3 regions of the Clostridioides sp. ES-S-0108-01 genome follow, and region 2 is predicted to be linked to each of the others. Evidence: riboswitches for the same ligand, from Rfam matches in the RefSeq annotation. Region 2 holds a riboswitch; each other region holds the start of a gene.
The links. Region 2 has a riboswitch for S-adenosylmethionine ahead of IR152_RS03875 (MetQ/NlpA family ABC transporter substrate-binding protein). Riboswitches for the same ligand answer to the same signal wherever they lie in the genome.
Positions count from the first base shown of each region.

Region 1 (4,294 bases), 180 kb from region 2:
GATGATGTACAAGTTATTGGCATAAGTAAAGATAGCATAAAATCACATCAAAAATTTGCAGAAAAGCATGAACTTCCTTTTATTTTACTTTCTGACCCTGATTTAGTTGCTATAAAAGCTTTTGATGTATGGAAAGAGAAAAAAATGTATGGAAAAACTGCATTTGGAGTTGTACGTGCGACATATATTATAGATGAAAATGGAATTATTGAAAAAGTTTTTGAAAAAGCAAAACCAGATACAAATGCACAAGAGATTCTTGAATATTTGGAAAAACAGGAGCAATAAGAATTTATGATTATAATGTTATCACCAGCTAAAAATATGAAGAATATAGAAATATTTGATAGAGATTTGAATTTGCCCTGTTTTATAGATAATACAAAAGAAATAGTTGAAAATATAAATACATTTAGCATAGAAGATTTTAAAAATAAAATGAAAATTAATGAAAAATTAGCTGTGTTAAATAAAAATAGATTTGAAAGCATTAAGTTCGATAGATTAGGAAGCCCTGCAATCTTAACTTATGATGGAATACAGTATAAAAATATAGAAGCAGAAAATTTTACAAAGCAAGATGAAGAATTTGCAGATAGTTGTATTCGAATCATAAGTGGATTGTATGGGCTTGTAAAACCATACGATAGTATATATGAATATAGGTTAGAAATGCAGACAAAATTACAGATAGGTGAGTTTAAGAATTTATATGAATATTGGGGAAATCGCATATATAAAGAATTAAGCAAAGAAAAAACAGCTATCATTAATCTTTCATCAAATGAATACAGCAAGTCAATAGAAAGATTTATTAAAGATAGTGATACATATATTACATGTACTTTTAAAGTAAACAAAAATGGTATATTGAAAGTGGAATCTACACAAGCAAAGAAGGCTAGAGGTATGATGGCAAAGTACATTGTAAAAAATAGGATAATAGATATTGAGGAGCTAAAAAAGTTTAACTTAGAAGGATATAAGTACCAAGAAAACTTATCTGATAATAGTGAATACATATTTGTAAAAGAGTAGAATTTTTTATTAAGTATTAAATGGCATTGTTAAATTTAGGTAAAATATACTTATTGTGTATTGAACTGAACTTGATTTTAAAATATAATTACTCTTAAATCAAAAAAGAAAGGAGTGGTCTTCCAAAATGGAAAATCACAAACAGATGCCTTGGCATTCAAGAGCAACTCATGAAATTTTAGAAAGTCTAGATTCATCAGAGGAGGGGCTCACCGATACCGAGGCGGAAAAACGGCTTAAAAAGAGTGGTGTTGTCTTTAATATTTGGCGAATTTACAGAAGCTTTTGTAATACTAATAATTGTAATAGTAAATGCAATTATTGGTATTGTTCAAGAAAAAAAGGATGAAATATCATTAGAAGCATTAAAAAATATGAATTCACCTATAGCTCGTGTGTCCCCATTTGATAAACTTAGAATAATAAAATCTTTAAAAAGAATTGGAGAAGTACCAGCAATGACTGGGGATGGTGTAAACGATTCTCCTGCCTTAAAATCTGCTGATATTGGTATAGCTATGGGTATAAGTGGTACAGATGTTGCAAAAGATTCTTCTGATATGATTTTAATGGATGATAGCTTTACAACAATTGCTTATGCAATAAAAGAAGGTAGGCGTGTATATAGGAACATACAAAAAGTTATACAATTCTTGCTTGTTGGTAATATAGCAGAGATACTTACACTGTTTGTAGCAATACTATTAAATTGGGATACTCCACTTCTTGCTGTTCATATTCTGTGGGTAAACCTTGCAACTGCTACACTTCCAGCTCTTGCTCTTGGAGTTGACCCACCAAGCAGAAATATAATGAAGCATCAGCCAGTGAAATCAACCACTTTGTTTGAAAAAAACCTTATACAAAGAGTTGTTACCCAAGGTATATTTGTGGCAATAATGACTATTTTAGCATATAAAATTGGTCTTAATATAGAAAATCATTCTGTAGGTCAAACAATGGCGTTTTGTGTATTAGCATTTTCACAGATGTTACGAGCATTTAGCCAGCGTTCAAATATAGATTCAATGTTTAATAGAAATAATGGTAAAAATCCATTTCTTTTAATCTCGTTTTTAACTTCTGCATTGCTAATAGCAGTAATACTGTTTGTACCTGTTTTTAGAAATGCTTTTAGTCTAACTATTTTAAATAGTTCAGAGTGGCTTATAACAATTGTTTTAGCTGTAATGTCTGTAGTTCAAGTAGAGGTTGGGAAAGTTATTAAAAGAAAAAAATTAAAAAAATAGTTGACAAAATTAGGAAAAATATATAAGATATAAAACATAGAAAAATTAAATAAATCTTATCCAGAGAGGTGGAGGGACTGGCCCTATGAAACCCGGCAACCAGTATATTTATATACATTGGTGCTAAATCCTGCGGCGAAAGCTGAGAGATGAGTATAATTAAGCTTATACAGAGCCTGAGTTATATACTCAGGCTTTATTTATTTTAAATCTCATCTGATAAATAGTTTAATTTTTTTAATAAAATCTAAGGGGGATATAAAAATGTATAATAAAGAGACAATATGTGTGCAAGGAAATTATAAACCAGGTAATGGAGAACCAAGAGTATTACCTTTATATCAAAGTACAACTTTTAAATATAGCAGTATAGACCAACTTGCTGAATTATTCGATTTAAAGGTTGATGGACATATATATTCAAGAATAAGTAATCCTACTATTCAAGCTTTTGAAGAGAAAATAAGTTTACTAGAAGGAGGAGTATCTTCTGTAGCTGTATCATCAGGTCAATCTGCAAATATGTTGGCAGTTTTAAATATATGTAAATCAGGAGATAGCATACTTTGTTCTTCAAAAGTATATGGAGGAACATTCAATTTATTAGGACCTAGTCTTAAAAAATTTGGTATAGATTTAATATCGTTTGACTTAGATTCAAGTGAAGATGAGATAGCAGAACTTGCAAATGAAAATACTAAAGTTGTGTTTGCAGAAACACTTGCAAATCCAACTCTTGAAGTTATAGATTTTGAAAAAATAGCAAATGTAGCTAAGAGGATTAATGTTCCATTTATAGTTGATAATTCATTAGCATCTCCAGTGCTTTGTAACCCTTTAAAGTATGGAGCAAATATAGTTACTCATTCTACTACAAAATATTTAGACGGGCATGCTTCAAGTGTTGGGGGAATTATAGTAGACGGTGGAAACTTTAACTGGGATAATGGAAAATTTCCAGAATTAGTTGAACCAGACCCAACGTACCATGGAATAAGTTATACTGAAAAATTTGGAAATGCTGCGTATGCAACTAAAGCAAGAGTTCAATTACTTAGGGATTATGGAAATTGTTTAAGCCCGTTTAATGCATATCTTACTAACTTAAATGTTGAAACACTGCACCTTAGAATGGAGAGACATAGTGAAAACGCACTTAAAATAGCTAGGTTTTTAGAAAAACATGAAAATGTAGACTGGATTAATTATCCAGGGCTTGAAGATAACAAGTATTATGAGAATGCTAAAAAATATTTATCAAAAGGGTGTAGTGGAGTTTTATCATTTGGAGTAAGAGGTGGGCTAGAAAATGCAAAAAAATTTGTGGAAAAACTACAGATAGCATCTTTAGTTACGCATGTTTCAGATGTAAGAACATGTGTTATACACCCAGCTTCAACTACTCATAGACAATTAACAGAAGAACAATTAATTGCATCTGGAGTATTGCCTTCACTAATAAGATTGTCAGTTGGAATAGAAAATGTAGAGGATTTAATAGCTGATTTAAATCAAGCTTTAAATTTCTAATATTCTAAGAGAAAGAGAAGTGAAAAAATATGGCTTTAATACTACCAAAAGGATTACCTGTTATTAATAAATTATTAGATGAAGGAATAGATGTAATTTACAAAGAAGATTTTAATAAGGAATTAAAATATGAAGAAAACATAGATACTAAGATAGCTATACTGAATCTAATGCCTATAAAGATAGATACAGAATTAGATTTACTAAGAAGGATAGATAAAACAGGATTCAATGTATCTGTGGAATTTATTAAAATTTCAACAAGAGAGAGTAAGAGAAGTTGCAATGAATATGTTAAAGAATTTTATAAAACATTTGATGAAGCCAAAGAAGAATACTTTGATGGTCTTATAATAACAGGAGCTCCAGTTGAACAAATGGAGTTTGAAGAAGTTGATTATTGGAATGAACTAGAAGAGATTATGGATTATTCTAAAAGAAAAACTAAATCTACATTATATATATGTTGGGCAGCT
Region 1 is NZ_JADGMN010000003.1:191,468-195,761, forward strand. It holds gene bcp (thioredoxin-dependent thiol peroxidase) at 1-288, shown strand, start outside; gene yaaA (peroxide stress protein YaaA) at 295-1,038, shown strand; gene IR152_RS20380 (cation-transporting P-type ATPase) at 1,166-1,387, shown strand; gene IR152_RS04770 (HAD-IC family P-type ATPase) at 1,287-2,288, shown strand; SAM riboswitch class I at 2,342-2,444, shown strand; gene IR152_RS04775 (O-acetylhomoserine aminocarboxypropyltransferase/cysteine synthase family protein) at 2,553-3,818, shown strand; gene IR152_RS04780 (homoserine O-succinyltransferase) at 3,848-4,294, shown strand, end outside.
Region 1: linked by a shared signal. The riboswitch ahead of IR152_RS04775 (O-acetylhomoserine aminocarboxypropyltransferase/cysteine synthase family protein) and the one ahead of IR152_RS03875 (MetQ/NlpA family ABC transporter substrate-binding protein) in region 2 are both predicted to bind S-adenosylmethionine.

Region 2 (4,294 bases):
TGCTTAACTCCTTATTAGTACTGATAGACTATTGCGCCTCTACCTTTTTATTCACTTTTATTAAACACATTTTGAGTATATATTATTTATTTAAACTTTGCAAGGTAGTTTTTAAAATTTCTAATTTAAAGGACTTTTTACACTATTGTCGAATTATAAAATTAATTGTACTAAGACTAACAAAAAAATTTTATCACTTATTGGAGGAATTACTTTAATGTTATTAATTTATAATGAAAAAACAAACCCTTATTTCAATTTAGCAATGGAAGAATATATTCTAAAAAACTTTGATGAAGACTTATTTATTTTATGGAGGAATGAACCTTCTATAATCGTTGGAAAAAATCAAAACACACTTTCTGAAATAAACTTAGAATATATAAAAGAACATTCTATACCTGTTGTTAGGAGACAATCTGGTGGTGGAGCTGTATTTCATGATTTAGGAAACATAAACTTTACATTCATAGCTTGTAATAATAATAGTTTCAGTGATTTCAGAAGATTCACTCAACCAATAATAGACTTACTTAAAACATTAGGCGTCAATGCTGAATTTTCTGGAAGAAACGACCTTCTTATAGATGGTAAGAAATTTTCTGGAAATGCTCAATATAATTACAAAAACAAAGTAATGCATCATGGCACACTTTTATTTTCATCTGAGATAAACGACCTTTCAAGTGCACTAAAAGTTAAACCTATAAAATTTGAAGGAAAGGGAATAAAATCTGTAAAATCCCGTGTAACTAATATAAGTGAACATCTACAATCTAAAATGGATATACTGGAATTTAAAGATGCAATAATGAACTATCTTTCTAAAATAAATACTGATAATACTAATTATTGTTTAAGTGAATATGATATAGAACAGATAGAAAAACTTACTAAATCAAAATATGAAACTTGGGATTGGAACTTTGGCAATTCACCAAAATATACTCTTTCAAATGAATTAAAATATTCTGGTGGAAATGTTGAATTTAATTTAAATGTTGATAAAGGCATAATAAGCACTATAAAATTTTTTGGAGATTTTTTTGGAAAACGTGATGTTTCATTTGTAGAAGATAAACTTATTGGTATAAAACATGAGGAAAATGCTTTGAGAAATATCTTAGACTCTATTGAAATAAATGATTATTTCTTAGGCGCTAATACTGATATTCTAGTTTCTGGAATTTTAGGTGTTAAATGAGTATGTTAAATATTTTAAAATATTTATAAAATTATATTTACAGATATAAAAAATCATGATAATATTTATAACATAATTAAAAATTAATACTTCTTATCCAGAGTGGTGAAGGGACTGGCCCTATGAAACCCAGCAACCAGTATATTTTATATACATTGGTGCTAAATCCTGCAGTATTATACTGAAAGATGAGTCTAAATTAGCTTTTAAAGCCTGAGTTTAAACTCAGGCTTATTTTATTTTGCAGGGTAATAAAAAGGGTATTTTATTTTTAACTAATCAATTATATTCAGGAGGGAATTTATATGAAATTCAAAAAATTATTATGTTTGTTATTATGTTTAGTGTTTACCTTATCTATAGTGGGATGTTCTAAAGACAAAGGCAAAGATGATAAAAAAATAATTGTCGGAGCTACTTTAGTCCCAGGTGGAGAATTATTAGAAGAATTAAAACCACTTATTAAAGAAAAAGGCTATACTTTAGAAATTAAAAATTTTGATGATTACATACTTCCAAACGAGGCTTTAAATAATGGAGAAATTGATGCAAATCTATTCCAACACGAACCTTATCTAAAAGAAGCAGTTAAAGCTAAAGGCTACAAAATAATGGCTGGTAAAAAACTATATGTATGTCCAGCAATACTTTACTCTTATAAGATAAAATCTGTTGATGAATTTAAAAAAGGAGATACAATTGCAATAAGCAACAATCCATCTTCTTGTTCTAAGAACCTTAGATACCTTGAAAGTATTGGTCTTTTAACTTTACCTAAAGGTAATGGATTAGTTAGCCCTAAGGATATAATAGAAAATCCAAAGGAGATACAATTCAAAGAATTAGATATTGCTCAAATTCCGTCTTCTCTTCCAGATGTAACTGCTGCATTTATAGATACTACTTATGCAGTACCAGCTGGTCTTGATGCTAAGAAAAATGGAATTTATACAGCTCCTGTAAATGATGAATATGCAAATCTTTTGGCATTTAGAACTGAAGATAAAGATAGCGAAAAAATTAAAGTTCTACAAGATGTTCTTACATCAGACAAAGCAAGAAGTATAATTGAAGAAAAGTACAAAGGTGTTGTAATTCCTATTTTTTAGTATATTTAGTATAATTTTAATATTATTATCCTAATCTTGTTGAACATTGACTTATTAAGTGCTACCATTTAAATAAATCTATGTTTATGGAGGAAGATTACTATGGCTATAGAACTAAAAAAGGGGCAAAAAATAAACCTTACAAAAAAAGAAAATAGTAATTTAGGTGAAATTTTAGTTAATTTAAATTGGAACCAAAAAATACAAAAAAAAGGTTTTTTTGGCTCTCTAAAAAGCAGTAATATAGATTTAGATTTAGGTTGCTTGTTTGAAATGAAAAATGGTGTAAAAGGTGCTGTTCAGGCACTAGGTAATTCTTTTGGTAATTTGGAGTATCCACCTTTTGCACAATTAGATGGAGATGACCGTACAGGAAGTAATACACAGGGAGAAAATTTGAGAATAAATGGTAATAAAATAAAAGAAATAAAGAGAATACTTATTTATGCTTTTATCTATGAAGGTGTAGCTAATTGGTCTGAAGCTGATGGAATTGTAACAATCAAACAAAAACAAGATTCAGATTTAGTTGTTAAACTTGATGAACATAAAAATGGCTATAATATGTGTTCAATAGCATTGATAGAAAATGTAGATGATGAGACATTCAGTGTTGAAAAAGTAGTTAAATACTTTAAAGGACATAGAGAAATGGATACTGAGTTCAATTGGGGCTTAAAATGGGTTGCAGGAAGAAAATAAGTATATTTTATTTAAGAAACTATGAGTAAATTAGCTCATAGTCTCTTTTTTGTCTGAAAATTATTTTTTCTAACTATTATAAATAAATTCTTTATCATTTATAATTATTTTTCAAATAAAGTTCATGAAAATCCAATAAAATCTTCTATACAATTAGAATATATAAAAACTTATTTTATATAGTTCCTTTTTAGAATTTTATTTATAAAAACTTTTTTCTAATCTATAAATTCTTATAAATTATTACTTCCTAATATAATTTACAGTATTTATAATTACAAAATACCGTTTAAAATTATATAATAATAACTATGTAAAAATTATTCTTTTTGTCTAGTATAACTTTATATTTTATTAGATTTTAAATAGATTTATATTATTATAATCAATACTATTACTTAAACTATAAAAAATCAGCCACTCTAAAGTGGCTGATTAAATAAGTAATAAACAAGACATGTTTAATATAAATAATTTATTTATTGACTGCTTTTGAAGCATCATCTATCATTTTGTTTAAAGACGTTAGACCTCCATCATTTACATACCATGTTGGTGAATCTAAATATATTATATTATCATTTTTATATGCATCCATAGACTTTATTATATCATTATTTAAAACAGATTTTGCTGTTGAACTGTCCTTTACATCACTACCAGTAGCTATTCCTCTATCTATGACGAACATAACTTCTGGATTTTGTTTAGCTATATACTCAAAAGTAATATTTTGACCATGACTTGATTCTTTTATATTTTTATCTTTATTTTCAAATCCAAAACTATTGTATAATATACTAAATCTTGATTCTTCGCCAAATACACTTAAATTACCTTCATTGACCATTATAGTTAAAGCATTTAAATTTTTTTCTGTTACTTTTTTATTCAAAGTATCTATTTTCTTTTCAATTTTACTAAATTCTTGATTGGCTTTTTCTTCTACTTCAAATATTTTTGCTATTTTATCTATATTATTTTTAACAGATTCTAAGTACTTCTTATCATCCTTACTTGTACTTATTGTTGGTGCTATTTTTGACAATTGCTCATAAAAATCTTCTTGTCTTCCATTTATTATAATTAAATCTGGATTTGCTGACTTTATACCTTCTAAATCTGGTTCTTTTAAACCTCCTAAATCTGTATACTTTTCATCCTTATATTTTTCTAAAGATGCTGGTAAACTCGCCTTAGGAAGCCCTACTAAATTCTCAGCTACACCTAATGCGTCCATCGTATCTAGAGCTGAATAATCAAATACTACTACTTTTTT
Region 2 is NZ_JADGMN010000003.1:14,543-18,836, reverse strand. It holds lysine riboswitch at 1-50, opposite strand, end outside; gene IR152_RS03880 (lipoate--protein ligase) at 218-1,204, shown strand; SAM riboswitch class I at 1,295-1,399, shown strand; gene IR152_RS03875 (MetQ/NlpA family ABC transporter substrate-binding protein) at 1,510-2,313, shown strand; gene IR152_RS03870 (TerD family protein) at 2,416-3,015, shown strand; gene IR152_RS03865 (siderophore ABC transporter substrate-binding protein) at 3,491-4,294, opposite strand, start outside.

Region 3 (4,294 bases), on a different contig from region 2:
TAAACCTCCTATACAAGCTAATATACTTACTACTATTGTTATAACTTTAAATTTAGGATGGTCATCTTCTACAAATCTGTTAGTTACTGACCATAACAATGGTACAGCTGTAGTGTATATTCCTAATAAAAGTACTACTGAGAATAAAATGCCTATTGTTGGAGATATCTTATCAGCTAAGTAAAGTGCTGGTATCTCTTTTGTGTATATATTTCCTATATCTGAAAGTAATGCTAAATTCATCATTATAGCTGCTGCCATAAGGGCTATTCCACCTACTATACCACCCCACACTGCATCGTTTTTATTTACTGCAGGAGCTCCCATTCCTGTCAAAAATGTTATTACTATTATTACATTATAACAAGTATAAAGTACTCCTGAGAAATATCCATTTGATGTAGCAGTTTTAATGTTTAAATTATCAACCATAGTCCCAGCATCTGATAAAGCACCAATATTACTAAATAAACTAATTGCTCCTACTAAAAGTGTAAATATTATTATTATAGGACCTATATTACCTAGTATCTTAGAAAGTCTTGTCAAACCTAGTGAAACAGTTATTAGGGAAACGATTGCCATACCAATCCTACCCACATATGGATTTAATCCATAGTATTCTGACAATGTAGCTCCTGCTCCTGCAATCATTATTACTAATGTTCCAAATAAAAATAATGGTCCAAACCATTCAAAGAATGTTCCAAGATATTTTCCACAATATACTTGATAAATCTTTATTGGTTCTTTAAGCTTCAATTCTCTTCCCTTCTCTATAACTTCTGCTCCAAACCATGAAAATAATAACATAGATATTATTCCACCTATAATACCAGCATATCCATAAAACGTAAAAAATTGCAATATTTCTTGACCAGTTGCAAATCCAGAACCTATTACAGTAGCTACATAAGCTCCAGCAAAACTTATAACAGTTTTAATATTTACTTTACCTGACATACACTACTCCCCCTAATTAAAATTATTTTTAAAGTGTAAGTTTATTAAGATTATATTAGACTCATTGATGTGATATTTCAATACATTTGTAATTATTTAACATTAGTTAACACATTCTTAACCATTTTTTAACATATATCCCATAATATATATAAATTTAGTATATAATTGTAAAACAAAATGTATTAATCTAATTAAATACGGTTTATTTATTATATGATGAGAAATTAACATTTATTAAAAATATTTAACTCATAATAAAAAAGCTACTAGAAAGTAATCATAAAATTACATTCTAACAGCTTTTTAGTTAAAAATTATTCACCTAAAGCATCTTTTCTTAACTGTTCAACTTTGTCAATTCTTTCCCAAGGTAAATCTATATCAGTTCTACCAAAGTGACCATAAGCAGCAACTTTTTTATAAAGAGGCTTTCTTAGACCTAAGTCTCTTATTATCGCCCCTGGTCTTAAATCAAAGTGCTTATTTACTAATTCAACAAGCTTTTCTTCTGAAACTTTACCTGTCCCAAAAGTATCTATAAATATAGATAATGGTCTAGCTATACCTATAGCATATGCAAGTTCTATCTCACATTTATCTGCAAGACCAGCTGCAACAATATTTTTTGCAACATATCTAGCTGCGTAAGCAGCAGATCTATCAACTTTTGTAGGGTCTTTTCCTGAGAAAGCTCCTCCACCATGTCTAGAATATCCACCATAAGTATCTATTATTATTTTTCTTCCTGTAAGACCTGTATCTCCTTGAGGTCCTCCTATAACGAATCTTCCTGTTGGATTTATATAAATTTTAGTTTCTTCATCAAGTAATTCTGCTGGTATAACTTCTTTAATAACATGATTAATTAAATCTTCTCTTATTTTATCATTTGATACTGTTTCACAATGTTGAGCTGATATAAGAACTGTATGTACTCTTACAGCTTTACTTCCTTCATATTCAACAGTAACTTGAGTTTTTCCATCTGGTCTTAAATAATCAACTAGACCTGTCTTTCTAACTTCTGTAAGTCTTCTTGATAATTTATGTGCCAAAGATATTGGAAGTGGCATTAATTCTGGGGTCTCATTACATGCAAATCCAAACATTATACCTTGGTCTCCAGCTCCAACCTTTTCTATTTCTTCTTCTATCTCTTCTCCAGTCTTACTTTCTAGACCTTCGTCAACTCCCATAGCTATATCTCCAGATTGTTCATCTATAGAAGTTATAACTGCACAAGTATCACAATCAAATCCATATTTTGCTCTTGTATATCCAATTTTTCTTACTGTTTCTCTTACTAACTTAGGAATGTCTACATAAGCAGATGTACTTATTTCCCCTGCTACTAAAACTAAACCAGTAGTAACTGTAGTTTCACAAGCTACTCTAGATTGTGGGTCTTTTTCTAATAATGCATCTAATATTGAATCTGATATTTGGTCACATATCTTATCAGGATGTCCTTCTGTAACTGATTCTGACGTAAATAAATGTCTTGCCATTTTTATTCCCCCTTATCCATTCTTAATTTTTATTATAGGTTTTACCTTATTTTTAATTTTAGAAATTTTACTCAAAATAAAAAACCTCTCCTTTATAAGAAGAGGTTAATAATCGTAATTATATACTAATTAACTGACCTCATCTTTCAAGACTTTTGTCTTGTAGGAATTAGCACCTTTTCCCATTTGGGTGGTTGCTGGGCTTCACAGGGCCTATCCCTCAGCCTCTCTTGATAAGGTAATCAAGATTTAAGTTTTGTTTTACTTTATTAGCTTACTATTTTTTTTGAATTTTGTCAATATTTTTAGTCACATTTTTTCTATTCCTTTTTTTGTAAGACAAATAAAATATTCTATCTATCTGAAATTTAAAGTTAGGTCTTTTTAATGCTTTTTATTCATATATTTTTTTGAAGGGGGTGTTCCTATTGTATTTAGCTAAAGTAAATTACAGCGATGATGATGTTATACAGATGCTAAGTTCAGTTCTAAAAACTATAATTAATGAAAATACGATTGTTGTTTGCATAGGAACAGACAGGGCTATAGGTGATACTTTAGGCCCTTTAGTTGGAACAATACTTAAAAACAGTAAATTTAAATACCCCGTTTACGGTACACTAGATAACCCTATTCACGCCTTAAATATATATGAGTCTTTAGATACTATAAAAAATACACATATGCAAGGTAACTTCTTAGCTATAGATGCTTGCTTGGGGTCGCAGAGTAACATAGGTAATATACAGATTAGAGAAGGACCTATCCTGCCCGGAAAAGGTGTTGGTAAAAAACTACCTCAAATAGGAAACTATTCTATAGTAGGAATTGTAGATAAAATTGATGAAAATAATAAACTTTCATTTAATAATATACGTCTTAGCTTTATATTGGACTTAGCCGAAATAATAGCTTTAGCTTTATTAGTATCCACCTAATCCCAATATAAACCAACTGATAAAATTTTTTATATAAAAAGGTAGATATTTTAGAGTATCTGATTAAATACTCCAAATTATCTACCTTTTTACTTTTATATTTTAAATTTCTATTTTTCTACTAAAGCAAACATTAATTCACCTTTACAGACAAGTTCTTCACCGACATATGCCTTAGCATCTGCCTTAGCTATATTTCTTCTAAGAGTTGTCATTTCAACTTCCATAGTTAGTGTATCTCCTGGTCTTACTTCTCTCTTTATTCTAACTTTATCTATACCTGCAAATACACCTAATTTTCCTTTATTTTCCTCTACAGACATCATTGCCACTCCACACACTTGTGCTAGAGCTTCTACTATTAGCACTCCTGGCATTAAAGGATATTCTGGAAAGTGCCCTTGGAAAAATGGTTCATTAACTGTTACATTTTTTATGCCAACAGCTCTTTTTCCAACTTCTAACTCTGTAATCTTGTCTACTAATAAAAATGGATATCTGTGTGGTAGTAATTCTTTTATTTCATCTATATTTAACATTCTAAACTCTCCTAATTATTTTCTTCTGAAAGACCCACCCGTTTCAAGTAAGTCTATTGAACCTAAAGCTATTCCTGTCCCTTTTGCAACACAAGATAATGGCTCATCTGCTATTGTAACAGTTATTCCTGTTCTCTGTTCTATTATTTTATCTAATCCATATAATAATGAACCTCCTCCTGTCATTATTATGCCAACATCTCCTATATCTGCCGCTAGCTCAGGAGGAGTTTTTTCTAAAACAGCATGAGTAGCAACTACTATTTGCTCAACACATTCTCTAAGTGCTTCTAACATTTCTGTTGAATTTATAGTTATAGAACTAGGAAGCCCTGTAATTAAA
Region 3 is NZ_JADGMN010000023.1:20,536-24,829, reverse strand. It holds gene IR152_RS16500 (hypothetical protein) at 1-963, opposite strand, end outside; gene metK (methionine adenosyltransferase) at 1,281-2,474, opposite strand; SAM riboswitch class I at 2,611-2,714, opposite strand; gene yyaC (spore protease YyaC) at 2,903-3,412, shown strand; gene fabZ (3-hydroxyacyl-ACP dehydratase FabZ) at 3,523-3,951, opposite strand; gene IR152_RS16480 (rod shape-determining protein) at 3,967-4,294, opposite strand, start outside.
Region 3: linked by a shared signal. The riboswitch ahead of metK (methionine adenosyltransferase) and the one ahead of IR152_RS03875 (MetQ/NlpA family ABC transporter substrate-binding protein) in region 2 are both predicted to bind S-adenosylmethionine.